One region of the Paraburkholderia sp. DD10 genome, then DNA from elsewhere that is predicted to be linked to it. Evidence: predicted binding sites of a transcription regulator. Region 1 holds the regulator's gene; the other holds the start of a gene.
What was found. The regulator LexA, encoded in region 1, represses DNA repair genes until DNA is damaged. The targets are predictions, from matches to a motif close to ACTGTATNNNNATACAGT.
Positions count from the first base shown of each region.

Region 2: a site for LexA is predicted at 4,215-4,232, ahead of imuA (translesion DNA synthesis-associated protein ImuA). Genes of this name have one in related genera too.

Region 1 is NZ_CP185393.1:854,453-860,809, reverse strand. Features, by position in the region: gene cysT (sulfate ABC transporter permease subunit CysT) at 1-712, opposite strand, end outside; gene ACOCG7_RS19335 (sulfate ABC transporter substrate-binding protein) at 851-1,891, opposite strand; gene lexA (transcriptional repressor LexA) at 2,224-2,874, shown strand; gene ACOCG7_RS19325 (hypothetical protein) at 2,938-3,282, shown strand; gene ACOCG7_RS19320 (DUF2939 domain-containing protein) at 3,370-4,026, shown strand; gene ACOCG7_RS19315 (universal stress protein) at 4,120-4,584, opposite strand; gene nodI (nodulation factor ABC transporter ATP-binding protein NodI) at 4,861-5,775, shown strand; gene ACOCG7_RS19305 (ABC transporter permease) at 5,824-6,357, shown strand, end outside.
Region 2 is NZ_CP185392.1:2,188,159-2,194,515, forward strand. Features, by position in the region: gene ACOCG7_RS09985 (DNA-binding domain-containing protein) at 1-264, opposite strand, end outside; gene ACOCG7_RS09990 (DUF692 domain-containing protein) at 266-1,156, opposite strand; gene ACOCG7_RS09995 (DUF2282 domain-containing protein) at 1,170-1,490, opposite strand; gene ACOCG7_RS10000 (sigma-70 family RNA polymerase sigma factor) at 1,625-2,284, shown strand; gene ACOCG7_RS10005 (NrsF family protein) at 2,281-2,934, shown strand; gene ACOCG7_RS10010 (SDR family oxidoreductase) at 2,956-3,957, opposite strand; gene imuA (translesion DNA synthesis-associated protein ImuA) at 4,251-4,958, shown strand; gene ACOCG7_RS10020 (Y-family DNA polymerase) at 4,888-6,357, shown strand.

The DNA of each region.
Region 1 (6,357 bases):
TGGTGATGATCAGCAGCGAGGTGATTTCAGACTTCATCGGCACATTGCCGGCGATGAAAATCACCGAGCCGTATTCGCCGAGCGCGCGCGCGAACGCCAGCGCGAAGCCCGTCAGCAGGGCCGGAAACACCGACGGCAACACCACGCGGCGAAACGTCAGCCAGCGCGACGCACCGAGGCACGCGGCCGCCTCCTCCTGTTCGCGCTCGAACTCCTCGAGCACTGGCTGCACGGTCCGCACGACGAACGGCAAGCCGATGAACGTCAGCGCAACCAGCACACCCGCCGGCGTGAATGCGATCTTGATGCCGAGCGGTTCGAGAAACTGCCCGATCCAGCCGTTGCCCGCGTACACGGCCGCGAGCGAAATGCCGGCCACGGAGGTCGGCAAAGCGAACGGCAGATCGACCACCGCATCGACGATGCGCTTGAACGGAAACGTGTAGCGCACCAGCACCCACGCCACCAGAAAGCCGAACACCGCGTTGATCAGCGCGCCGCCCAACGCCGAGAAGAACGTCAGGCGATACGACGCGAGCACGCGCGGCGAACTCACCGCGCGCACGAACTGCGCCCAGTCGAGCGTCGCGGTCTTGAGGAAGGTTGCGGCAAGCGGAATCAGCACCACGAGGCTCAGATAAGCCACCGTGATGCCGAGTGTCAGGCCAAAACCGGGCAAGGCGCTCGGTTTTCGGAAGGTCAACGTCGTCATGCTCAATGCTCTTTCAGGGTTCACGCCTGCGTGTTCTGGCCGCCGGGCCCTGGCTGGCCAAAGCGCGCCACTGGGGCGCGCCCGGATTGGACGCGTTGCCGCGTCGCTCGGTCGATGCCGTTGCCGGCACCGGCGGTCTTACTGCGGCTGATAGATCGAATCGAATACGCCGCCGTCCGCGAAGTGCGTTTTCTGCGCGTTCGTCCAGCCGCCGAACGAGTCGTCCACCGTGTACAGCTTCAGCTTCGGAAACTTCGAGGTCAACTCCGCCGGCACCTTGTTCGAACGCGGCCGGTAGAAGTTCTTCGCGGCGATCTCCTGGCCCTGCTCGCTGTACAGGAAGTTCAGATACGCCTCGGCCAGCTTGCGCGTGCCGCGCTTGTCGACGACTTTGTCGACCACGGCAACCGGCGGCTCGGCCAGGATGCTCACGGACGGCACGACGATTTCGAACTTGTCCGTGCCGAACTCCTTCAGCGACAGGAACGCTTCGTTTTCCCACGCGATCAGCACGTCGCCGATGCCGCGTTGCACGAAGCTGGTGGTCGCGCCGCGCGCGCCCGAATCGAGCACGCCGGCATTCTTATAGAGCTTGCCGACGAACTCCTTCGCGTTCTGGTCGTTGCCGCCCGGCTGATGCGCGGCATACGACCACGCCGCGAGGTAGTTCCAGCGCGCGCCGCCCGAGGTTTTCGGGTTCGGCGTGACGATCGACACGCCCGGTTTGATCAGATCGTCCCAGTCCTTGATGTGCTTCGGGTTGCCCTTGCGCACCAGAAACACGATCGTCGACGTGTACGGCGATGCGTTGTCGGGCAGACGCTTTTGCCAGCCCTTGTCGAGCAGGCCCTTGTTAGCGAGGGCGTCGATGTCGTAGGCGAGCGCGAGAGTCACGACGTCCGCCTGCAGGCCGTCGAGCACGGAGCGCGCCTGCGCGCCCGAGCCGCCGTGCGACTGCTTGAAGGTGATCGTTTCGCCGGTTTTTGCCTTCCACTCCTTGCCGAACGCCTGGTTGACGTCCTGGTAGAGCTCGCGCGTCGGGTCGTAGGACACGTTCAGCAGCGTCGTGTCGGCGGCGTGCGCCTGCCCCGCGACGCCGAGCGCGGCTGCCGCGCCGAAGGCGAGCGCCGCGATCAGTTTCTTCGTCTTGCCTGCCAGCCCCGTGTGTCGATGGTTCATGCCAACTTTCTCCGCGTTGTGGTCCGTTGAAACGGCGTGTGATGTTGTTTTGCGTCGTCTGCGTGCGGCCACGCGTGCGTGGCGCCAACTGGAGGCCAGTCTATCGAAGGGCTTTCATCATTAAAAATAATGTTTCTTCATTCTTTAATACGCAAAAGTGGTAATGACAGCCAGATAAGGCGTTGCGGCACGAAAACGGGTGTTGGAGCGTCCGGTTCGGACGTTTCCACGACTCCACTTCGTCGCCTGCCCGCACGAACTTAAAGTAAAGCTTGAATTGCGCCGGATACTGTATAAAAATACAGCCACCTGTTCATACATACAGTGGCGCCATGACAAAACTCACCGCACGACAGCAGCAGGTTTTCGATCTGATCCGCCGGGCCATCGAACGCACCGGTTTTCCGCCCACCCGCGCGGAGATCGCCGCCGAACTGGGCTTCAGCTCGGCCAACTCGGCAGAAGAACATCTGCGCGCGCTCGCTCGCAAGGGTGTCATCGAACTGGCGGCCGGCGCATCGCGCGGCATACGCCTTCTCACCAGCCCCGAAGACTCGCCGCACCAGTTCACGCTGCCGCACGCGAGCATCATGCAACTGTCGTTGCCGCTGATCGGCCGGGTCGCCGCGGGTAGCCCGATACTCGCGCAGGAACATATCTCGCAGCATTACGCATGCGACCCGGCGCTCTTCTCGAGCAAGCCCGATTACCTGCTGAAAGTGCGCGGGCTGTCCATGCGCGACGCCGGCATCTTCGACGGCGACCTGCTCGCGGTGCAAAAGCGCAGCGAGGCGAAAGACGGCCAGATCATCATCGCCCGGCTCGGCGACGACGTCACGGTCAAGCGCCTGAAGCGCCGGCCAAACGGTATCGAGCTGATCGCCGAGAACCCCGATTACGACAACATCTTCGTTGAAACCGGCAGCGCGGATTTCGCGCTGGAGGGTATCGCCGTGGGGCTGATCCGCCCCGGAGAGTTTTAACCCGCCCGCTCGCCGGTTCGCCGGATCGCAGCCGCCCCAACGTTGAATCGCCTGGAGAGACTCATGGAACGCCTTGCCCGCCTGCTGCCCTTTCGCCAGTTCGGTCGTCTGCGCCGTCTGCGCAAGCTGGTGCCCTGCTCAGTGAGCGGAGCGCCCGCGGTCAGCACGCCATCGCTGTTCGACTCGCCCGACGGGGTATCGAGCTTGCCGTCGTCGTTGCCCGCCTTTGCCCGCGTGTCGTTGAATGCCGGGTTGAATATGGCGGAGCCGGAGCGGCGCGCACCGGTTCGGGTTTATCACGGGCCGTCGCGGCTCATCATGGTCGGCACCATGGAGGCCGTATGCCGCATGATCGATCGCTGCATCGCTGACGAGGCCAACGTGCACGGCGCCGTATTCGAGTCCTGATCGGCTTTCAGATACCGTTGTCGCGTGGGATCGTTTTTGCGTGGCCACGGTCCACGCTAGATCAAACGCGATGGAGAGTCCCACCCGATGGCAGTTTCGACACGCACGAAGCGCGGCGCCAACCGGCCCTTGATCGTCACTCTGGTTGTGATTGTGGTGATCGCCGCGCTGGGGTTCGTCTACGCGTCGCCGTATATCGCGCTGAATAATCTCAAGCGCGCGGCGGACGCGCGCGACGCGCAAACCGTCAATCAATACGTCGACTTTCCCGCGTTGCGCGAGAGCCTGAAGCAGGAGGTCACAGGCTTGCTGACACGCCGGCTCGACGCGCAGGGCAACGGCAATCCATTAGCCGCGATCGGCGCGATGATCGGCGTGGCATTGATCGGTCCGCTGGTGAACGCTTATGCGACGCCGGACGGCGTGGCGGCATTGCTGAACGGCATGCCGCCGCGCGGCAATCCTGGCGAGCGGCCGCCTGCTCCGCCCGCGGCCAACAATCCGCCCGCAACACCCGCGCCGGCGCCCGTGCCTGCATCGCCCACCGCGGGAGGCTCGGCCAACAGCGCGGCAAACAAGAACGCCGCGCCGCCGCAGCCGCCGGAAACCACGGCGGGCTATCGCGGCCTCAACCAGTTCGTCGTTACTTACCGGCATGGCGCCGGCGACGCACGTTATTCGGCGATCTTCCAGCGTGAAGGCCTGCTCACCTGGAAGCTGAGCGCTGTCAATTTGAATGAGTGATTGTCTGTTCGCATGAACGGAGCTGGAAGAGCAACCGTTTTCCTGTCAGGACCGCACTCGGCCACGCGCCACACTTGCCACACTTCCCGCGCATCAAGCCGCCGCTTGCTGCTGCTCCTGCGCGGAGGAACACGCCACCAGGATGCTGCACGATACGCGGTCGAGCAACGGCGTATTGCCCGCGCCCATCCACCATCGCGACAAACCGGTGCGGCAACGGTGACCGACCACCACGAGGTCCACGTTCAACTCGTTGGCGAGATTCGCGATCTCGTCGATTGGATGGCCGAACGCAAAGTGCCCTTGCGCGGTCACGCCACGCTCGGTGAGCCAGTCCACCCCTTCCTGCAGAATGTCGCGGGCGGTCTTCTCGAAACTGCCGCAGGCCACATCGGTCAGCAGGCCCGCGCTTTGCGCAATGCTCGAACGCATGTCGACCACGGACAACAGATGCGTTTCCGCCTTCAGATCCAACGCCAGGTCGGCGCCGCAACGCAACGCCTTGCGGCCTTCGCGCGAGCCGTCGTAGCACAGCAGGATTTTCTTGTAGCTCGCCATGATTTTCTCCCTACCCGCGAAAAGCGCGGTCTTCATGAATCATGGTGCGCCGCAATTCAGCTTGCAAGGGATGGAAAACGCTAAGTGCGCACCGATCCGGAGCGTGCGGGGTTTTGATCGGGATCGAGGCTGTCTTGCGAGGTTTGCGGCAGTGCAAGAAACGCGCTCGGAACGGCTGCGGGCTCGCCGACGGCAACTCGCCGATGCCCTAGAATAGACGGCCTTCCCGGCCCTTAGCACCATCGGCGAGTTTTTCCCGGAACCTCCATCGATCCCATGCCCGAAGCCCCCATTGAATTCCAGCAGGTCAAGAAAAGCTACGGCGACAAAACAGTCGTCGACGGGCTCTCGTTTCACGTCGATGCCGGCGAATGCTTCGGCTTGCTCGGCCCCAACGGCGCGGGCAAGACCACCACGCTGCGCATGCTGCTCGGCATCGCCGCACCGGATGCCGGCGTGATCCGCCTGTGCGGCGAGCCGATTCCGCGCCGCGCGCGGGTGGCGCGGGCGCGCGTCGGCGTGGTGCCGCAGTTCGACAATCTCGATCCCGACTTCACGGTGCGCGAGAACCTGCTGGTGTTCGGCCGTTACTTCGGACTGAGCGCCGCGCAATGCCGCGCGATGGTGCCGTCGCTGCTCGAATTCGCGCGCCTCGAAAGCAAGGCGGATGCGCGCGTGAGCGAGCTATCGGGCGGCATGAAGCGGCGCCTGACGCTCGCGCGGGCGCTCGTCAACGACCCCGACGTGCTGATCATGGACGAACCGACCACCGGCCTCGACCCCCAGGCGCGGCATCTGATCTGGGAGCGGCTGCGCTCGTTGCTCGCGCGCGGCAAGACGATCCTGCTGACCACGCATTTCATGGAAGAAGCCGAGCGGCTCTGCAACCGGCTGTGCGTGATCGAGGAAGGACGCAAGATCGCCGAGGGCGCGCCGAGCACGTTGATCGCGTCGGAGATCGGCTGCGACGTGATCGAGATCTTCGGTCCCGACCCGGTTGCGTTGCGCGACGAACTGGCGCCGCTTGTCGAGCGAACCGAGATCAGCGGTGAGACGCTCTTCTGCTATGTGAACGACGCGCAGCCGGTGCATGCGCGGCTCAAGCAACGCGCCGACCTGCGCTATCTGCATCGTCCGGCGAATCTGGAAGATGTGTTCCTGCGGCTCACCGGCCGCGAGATGCAGGACTGACGCCGGGCAAATCTGTTACGGCTACAACGACACCGCACGAGACACGCAATGGACGCACGCACTTACGAAACACACGGCAACGGCGACGCACCGTCGAGGCAGGAACCGTTCGCCGCGTTGCCCGCGAACGCCGTGAACTGGATTGCGGTGTGGCGCCGCAACTATCTGGTGTGGAGAAAGCTCGCGATCGCCTCGATGTTCGGCAATCTCGCCGATCCGATGATCTATCTGTTCGGGCTCGGCTTCGGGCTCGGCCTGATGGTCGGACACGTCGACGGCGTGTCGTATATCGCGTTTCTGGCGGCCGGCACGGTCGCGTCGAGCGTGATGATGTCCGCGAGTTTCGAGTCGATGTACTCGGGCTTCTCGCGCATGCACGTGCAGCGCACCTGGGAGGCGATCATGCACACGCCGCTCACGCTCGGCGACATCGTGCTCGGTGAAGTGATCTGGGCGGGCAGTAAGTCGGTGCTGTCCGGCACGGCGATCATGCTGGTGGCCGGCGCGCTCGGCTACGCGAACTTTCCGTCGATGCTGCTGGCGTTGCCGGTCATCGTGCTGACCGGGCTCGCGTTCGCCAGT
Region 2 (6,357 bases), on a different replicon from region 1:
GAACCTGTCGCCGTAGCTATCCAGGTGCGCGCTCGACGGTGGGCATTGCTCGATAAAAAGTCGAGCCGCGCCTTCGAAGAATTCGTCTCCAACCAAAGCCCGCACGGCCGGATAAGTGAGCCGCAATGCCGTAAGCAGCGTGCTATTCGCCGTGTTCCGATAAATCGCGAGCCGCGCCTGCGGAGCGAGGCCATCGGCTATCACATACGCGGCTGCATCGCCATCGGCAAGCCCAAGCAAGTCCCGGCGCACCGCGCATTGCAAGTCATGCAGCGTTGGCGCACAAGTCGTCATTTCCCTGCCTCCCGATAGCGGCATCCGCAAGCGCGGCTTCTTCCATCAGAACCTCGAGCGGCGGCACATCGGTGTCCCATTCGATCAGCGTGGGAACCGGTCCGAAACGCCTGAGCGCCAGTTCGAACAGGTCCCACACGGCGGGCGCGACGCGTGAGCCGTGGTCGTCGATGCGGATTATTCGGCCCTCGTCGAGCTGACGCACGCTGTGTCCGGCCAGGTGAATCTCGGTCACCGATTCGGGCGGCAAGGCATCGAGATAAACCTGTGCGTTCCAGCCGTGATTGCCGGCACTGACATAGATGTTGTTGACGTCGCAGAGGATGCCGCATCCCGTGCGCCGCGCGACCTCGGCGAGAAACGCCCACTCAGGAATAGTCGAGTGGCGAAAACGCAGATACGTGGACGGGTTTTCCAATGAAATGCGCCGCCGCAAACAGGTTTGCACCTGGTCAACGTGACTGCATACGAGGGTCAGCGCTTCTTCCGTCATCGGCAGCGGCAACAGGTCGGCGAGATAGACGCCACCGCTTACGCTCCATGACAGGTGTTCAGAAACGAGGCCGGGCTCGACCCGCTCGATGACGGCGCGCACACGCTCGAGATGCCGGGCATCCATGCCGTCGACGCTGCCGGGAGAAAGGCCCACCCCGTGAAGCGAGATCGGGTAATCCCGGCGAATCGCATCCAGGTATCCTGGCGCGAGGCCGCCGCCCATGTAGTTCTCGGTATGCACCTCGAACCAGGCGGCGGGCGGATGCCGTTCGACAACCTCGTGATGGTGCCGAAAGCGCAGCCCGACGCCGGCGCACGCCGGAATCAGGCCGTGGGCATAGTGCGAGGCGCCGGAAGCGGCATCCATGACCCTTCCCTCCTCACGCCGGCTTCAGCTTGCCGCCCTGGATCTTGCTGCAATCGCCGGCGGGCAGCAAAACGAATGACTTGGGGTCGCGCGCCTGGGTGGATTGTCCGGCGCAGGAATGGGCGCCTTCAGCGCAGTCGTTTTTCGACACGGCGTTGATGCCGTAGCACTTTTGCAGTTTGTTCGCTTCCATCCGGGCCATGTTGTCTTTCACGACTTGCGGCATCGTGCTCATGTCCTTCATGGCCTGGGCCTGAACAGGCGCGATCTGCATGGCGAGCGCCAGGCCGATTGCCGAAGACAAGGTCGAGGCCGTCATCCTGTGTTTGTTCATCACGCATCCTCCTGAGGGTTGCGGCCGGACATTGTGGGCCGTGCAGGAAGGTTCGGCCGAGCGCCGCAAAAGGTTACGGTCCGCTCAAACTTTTTCCGCGTGACAATCCGGGCTCCCCGCCACAAAATTTCGGCATGCAACGGCATCCCCCCCCGCCGAGTCCCGTTCCTGGTTCCGAAAGAGAGAGCCTGGCGTCGATCGCGCCGGCCGCTCGGCAAGCGCCGGCGACCCGTCGCGCCGACGGCAAACTCGACTGGTCCGCCATGATGGCCAGCGCGCAAATGGGCGACGCCCAGACCTATCGCCGGTTGCTCCAGGACATCACGCCCTACCTTCGTGCGCTCGCGGCACGACACATCCGCAATGCCGATGACATCGAAGACACGGTTCAGGATGTGCTGCTGACCGTGCACTCCGTGCGCAACACGTATGACCCTTCGCGTCCGTTCGGGCCGTGGCTGGTCGCCATCGCAAACCGGCGCATCGTCGACGGTCTGCGCCGGCGCGGCCGTGTTGGCTCGCATGAATCGTCAACGGAAAATCAGTTGGAAACCTTTGCCGCCGATGAAGCGAACTTAGAGGAAGAGACGGTGAATGCCCGCCTGGTCAGGGAAGCAATCGAGCAATTGCCTGTCGGACAACGCGACGCGATGCGCATGCTCAAATTGCAGGAGATGTCGCTGCAAGAAGCCGCGGCTGCAAGCGGAACGTCGGTTGCCGCGTTGAAAGTCGCCACGCATCGGGCCATGAAACGATTACGGGAGATGTTCCCGCAGCGAGGTAGCAAATCATGACCCGCACCTCCGACCTGATCGACGTGCTCGCCGCGGATGCCACGCCGGTGCGGCGTCTGCGCTCGCCAGCGGCGAGAGCCGCGTGCTGGTTGCTGTTTGCCGCGGTTGTGATGCTCTTCGTCGGTGTCGCGCATGGAGTGCGCGCCGACCTGGCGGTCAAGCTGCATCAGCCGCTATTCGTCATCGGCATGGCCGCGGCCACGGCCACCGGCATTCTGGCCGCCGTCGCGGCATTGATTGCCAGCGTGCCGGGCCGGTCACGCCATTGGCTTCTGTTGCCGGCACCGGCTGCGCTCACGTGGGTCGCCACGATTGGCTACGGTTGCCTGACCAATTGGATCGCGATCGGACCGGAAGGCATGTCTGTCGGCGAAACGGCAAGATGCTTCGCGACCCTGGTACTGGTCGGCATGCCGCTATCGCTCGTGATGCTGATCATGCTGCGCCACGCCGCCCGGCTGGCGCCGGGACCGGTCGTGATGGCGGGTAGTCTCGCGGTCGCTGCAATGACCGCGGTGGCCTTGTCGATTTTCCATCCTCTCGACGCGACCGCGATGATCCTGCTGTGGAACCTCGGCGTCGCCGCGCTTTATCTGGCGTTGAGCGGCCGCTACGGTCAGCGGCTGCTGGATTGGATCGCGCTGCGCTGACGAGCCGACCAGCCACGCCGGCTAGCGGCGCGGCCAGCGCCGCCATGTCAATGCGGCCAGGCTCAGCGCGGCGACAAGCGCAAGCGGACGATGCGTATCGAGCCATAGCGCGCTGCTGTGACGCTTCGCCTCGCCGTCGAATGGACCATGAACGCGATGCGCGCCGGCAACCGGTTGCCATAGATTCGAGGGCGCGGCATCGCTTGCCGGCGCGGCTCTTTGCTGCGCCTGATAGCCGGTGCGGCCGAGATATCGGTCCAGCCAGCCGGGCACGACCTGGTTGGCGACAATCGCCTTGACCGTCGATATCCCGACATACACCTCACGCCGACGATGCGTTGCCGCCCAGACGATCGCGCGCGCGGCGACTTCCGGCTGAAAAACGGGCGCCACCGGCTGCGGAGCGTGGGGCATGCGGTTCTCGGCCCAGTCGAATTGCGGCGTATTCAATGCGGGCATTTGCACCATCGTCAGATGGACGCGGCTGTGATCGTGAAGCAGTTCGCAGCGCAATGCGTCGGTAAAGCCGCGGATCGCATGCTTCGCGCCGCAATAGGCCGATTGCAGCGGAATCGCGCGATAGGCGAGCGCCGAGCCGACCTGAACGATGCAACCGCGATTGCGCGCGCTCATGCGCTTTAACGCGGCCATCGTGCCCCAGACGTAACCGAGGTAGGTCACGTCCGTCACCCGCGCGAACTCCTTCGGCGTCAGGCTTGCCATCGGTCCGAACACGGTGAGCATGGCGTTGTTGACCCATACGTCGATCGGACCCAGCTCCGCTTCCACGCGCGCGGCGGCGGCTTCGACGGCGTCGGCGTCGCTGACGTCGAGTGCGATCGGCAACGCGCGCACGCCGCATGCGCGCACTTGCGCTGCCGTGTCGTCGAGCGCCGCGGGGTCGCGCGCCAGCAGCGCGACATGCACGCCGCGACGCGCGAACGCGAGGGCGGTAGCGCGGCCCACGCCCGCGCTGGCGCCGGTGACCACCACGATTCGCGGTCGAGCAAGCTTGCGCCACATGGTTCCTCCGGTCGACGGTGAATGCGGGCGGGTTCGCGTGGGTTTTGAGTTGGCAGGTTCGTGCTGCATGCGTTGCATGCGGCGTGCCATGCGTTCAGGCGTGACGATTTTGTCGTCTGGGTGCGATTGGGCATTCGGGCAGTCCGCTTGGCGAGTGGCGAGTGGCGTGAGGTTTTCTAATGGCCGTGCCAGCGCCCTCTCCCTGAAAATTTCCCGAAAAAAGTGCCTGTTCGTGGCTACGAAAATCCGTGTAGGATACTGTACATGCATACAGTGATTTTTCCGCAACTCCAATGACCACCGCGCTGCCCGTCCCCGAAGCCATCCACCCGTCGCTATGGCGGGCGTCGCAGCTTGCGCGCAGCCGGGGGCATATCGTGGATACCGGCTATCCCGCGCTATCGGCGGAATTGCCCGGCGGCGGATGGCCGGTCGGCGCGCTGGTGGACCTGCTGGTGCAGCAGGCCGGCGTGGGCGAAATGCGGCTATTGCGCCCCGCGCTCAGCGAAATGGAGAAGCGGCCGATTGCAATGGTGCAGCCGCCGCACGTACCGAACGGCCTGGGCCTCGAATACATCGGGTTGTCGTCCGAACAATTGATGGTTGTCCAGGCTCCGAAGACAGCCGACGCGCTCTGGGCCGCGGAGCAGATTCTGCGCGCCGGCAGTTGCGGCGCACTGCTGTTCTGGGCGCAACACGTTCAGACCTCGTCGCTGCGGCGGCTGCATCTGGCCGCCCAGTCTTCGGAAACGCTGTTCTTCATGATCCGCCCGCTGGCGTCGGCACAGGATGCCTCTCCCGCGGTTTTACGGCTGGCGCTGCGACCCGAACGCGACGGCCTGACCGTCGACATCACGAAGCGACGAGGTCCGGCACGCGCAGAGCCTCTGTCCATTCCCCTGCAACCCACACCTGTTCTGTTTTCGCACCATGCGCGTATTTCTCGCCGTTCACCTGCCCCGGTTGCAGCTCGAGGTCTTCCGGCCGAAGTGGCTGCCTGAGCCCGCGCACGGCTGCGTGGTTCTCGAACGGGACAAGGTGCTCATCGCGGATGGCGTCGCCAGGTCCGCGGGGGTGCGGGTCGGCATGAAACGCGGCGGCGTGCTGACGCTCGCGCTGGAGATCGAAATTTACGAACGCGACGCCGGCCGCGAGCATGCCGCGCAACGCGAGGTCGCCGTGGCGCTCATGCGGTTCTCACCTGATGTCGCGGTTCTCGACGAAGCGGTTGTCGTGGTGGACATCGGCGCGAGCCTGCGTCTCTTTGGCGGACTGCTCGCTGTATGCCGGCAGGCGAAAGCGATCCTCGAAGCCATCGGACTGACCGCGCGGATAAGCGCTGCGCCGACCGGGCAAGGCGCCTGGCTGCTCGCGAGGAACCGGAACCGGCGCGTGCTCAAGGTCGATTCGCTGGAGCAGCAACTGTCGGTGCTGCCATTGGAATCAGTGCCGGAAATCAGGCCGTTTGCCGACTGGTTCACCGGTCTCGGCTGCGAAACGATTGCCGACGTGAGACGGCTGCCGCGCGCGGGCCTGCAACGACGTTGCGGCGAACATCTGCTCGACTCGCTAGACCGCGCTTTCGGCACGGCGCCGGAACTGTTCGAGTGGCTGGCGCTCCCTCCCACGTTTTCCGCCCGCATTGAAATGCCCGATCGTATCGAGCATGCGGAAGCGGCGCTTTTCGGTGCGCATCGTCTCATCGTGCAACTGTGCGGCTGGCTGTGCGCGAAGCAACTGGCGCTGACGGGCGCGACGCTTCTGCTCGAACACGAACGCGGCAGGCAGGCCATCGAGCCGACGCCCATCGAGATTGCCCTGGGCGAGCCGACATGGCGGGAGGATCATCTGGTCCGACTCGTCAGGGAGCGTCTTGGCCGCATTGAACTGACCGCCCCCGTTATCGCGCTGCGGCTCGATGCATCGAACGTGCAGCCCGCCGCACCGGCATCCGATACGCTGTTTCCCGAGCCCGGCGGCTTAGCCGCGGACCACGCCCGTCTCGTCGAACTGCTGGTCGCGCGGCTCGGCGAGGACAACGTGCTCAGGCCCGCGCCAACGGCGGACTACCGGCCCGAAATCGCCAACCGATGGGTGCCGCTCGGCAGCACGTCGGAAAGCACACGGTTGCCGAAAGCGCTTCCGCGGCCCACCTGGCTGCTGGAGAAACCCGTGCGCCTGCTAATGCGAAAACACCGCCCGTTTTACGGTTCGCCGCTGCGCCTCGTGTCGCCTGGCGAACGCATCGAGAGCGGGTGGTTCGATGGCGAACTCGTCACGCGCGATTATTTCGTCGCTCAGGGTGACGACCAGAGCTGTTTCTGGATATACCGCGAGCGCATGAGCAGTCGCGATGCGGAAGAAGAGCCGCGGTGGTTCCTTCATGGCCTGTTCGGATGA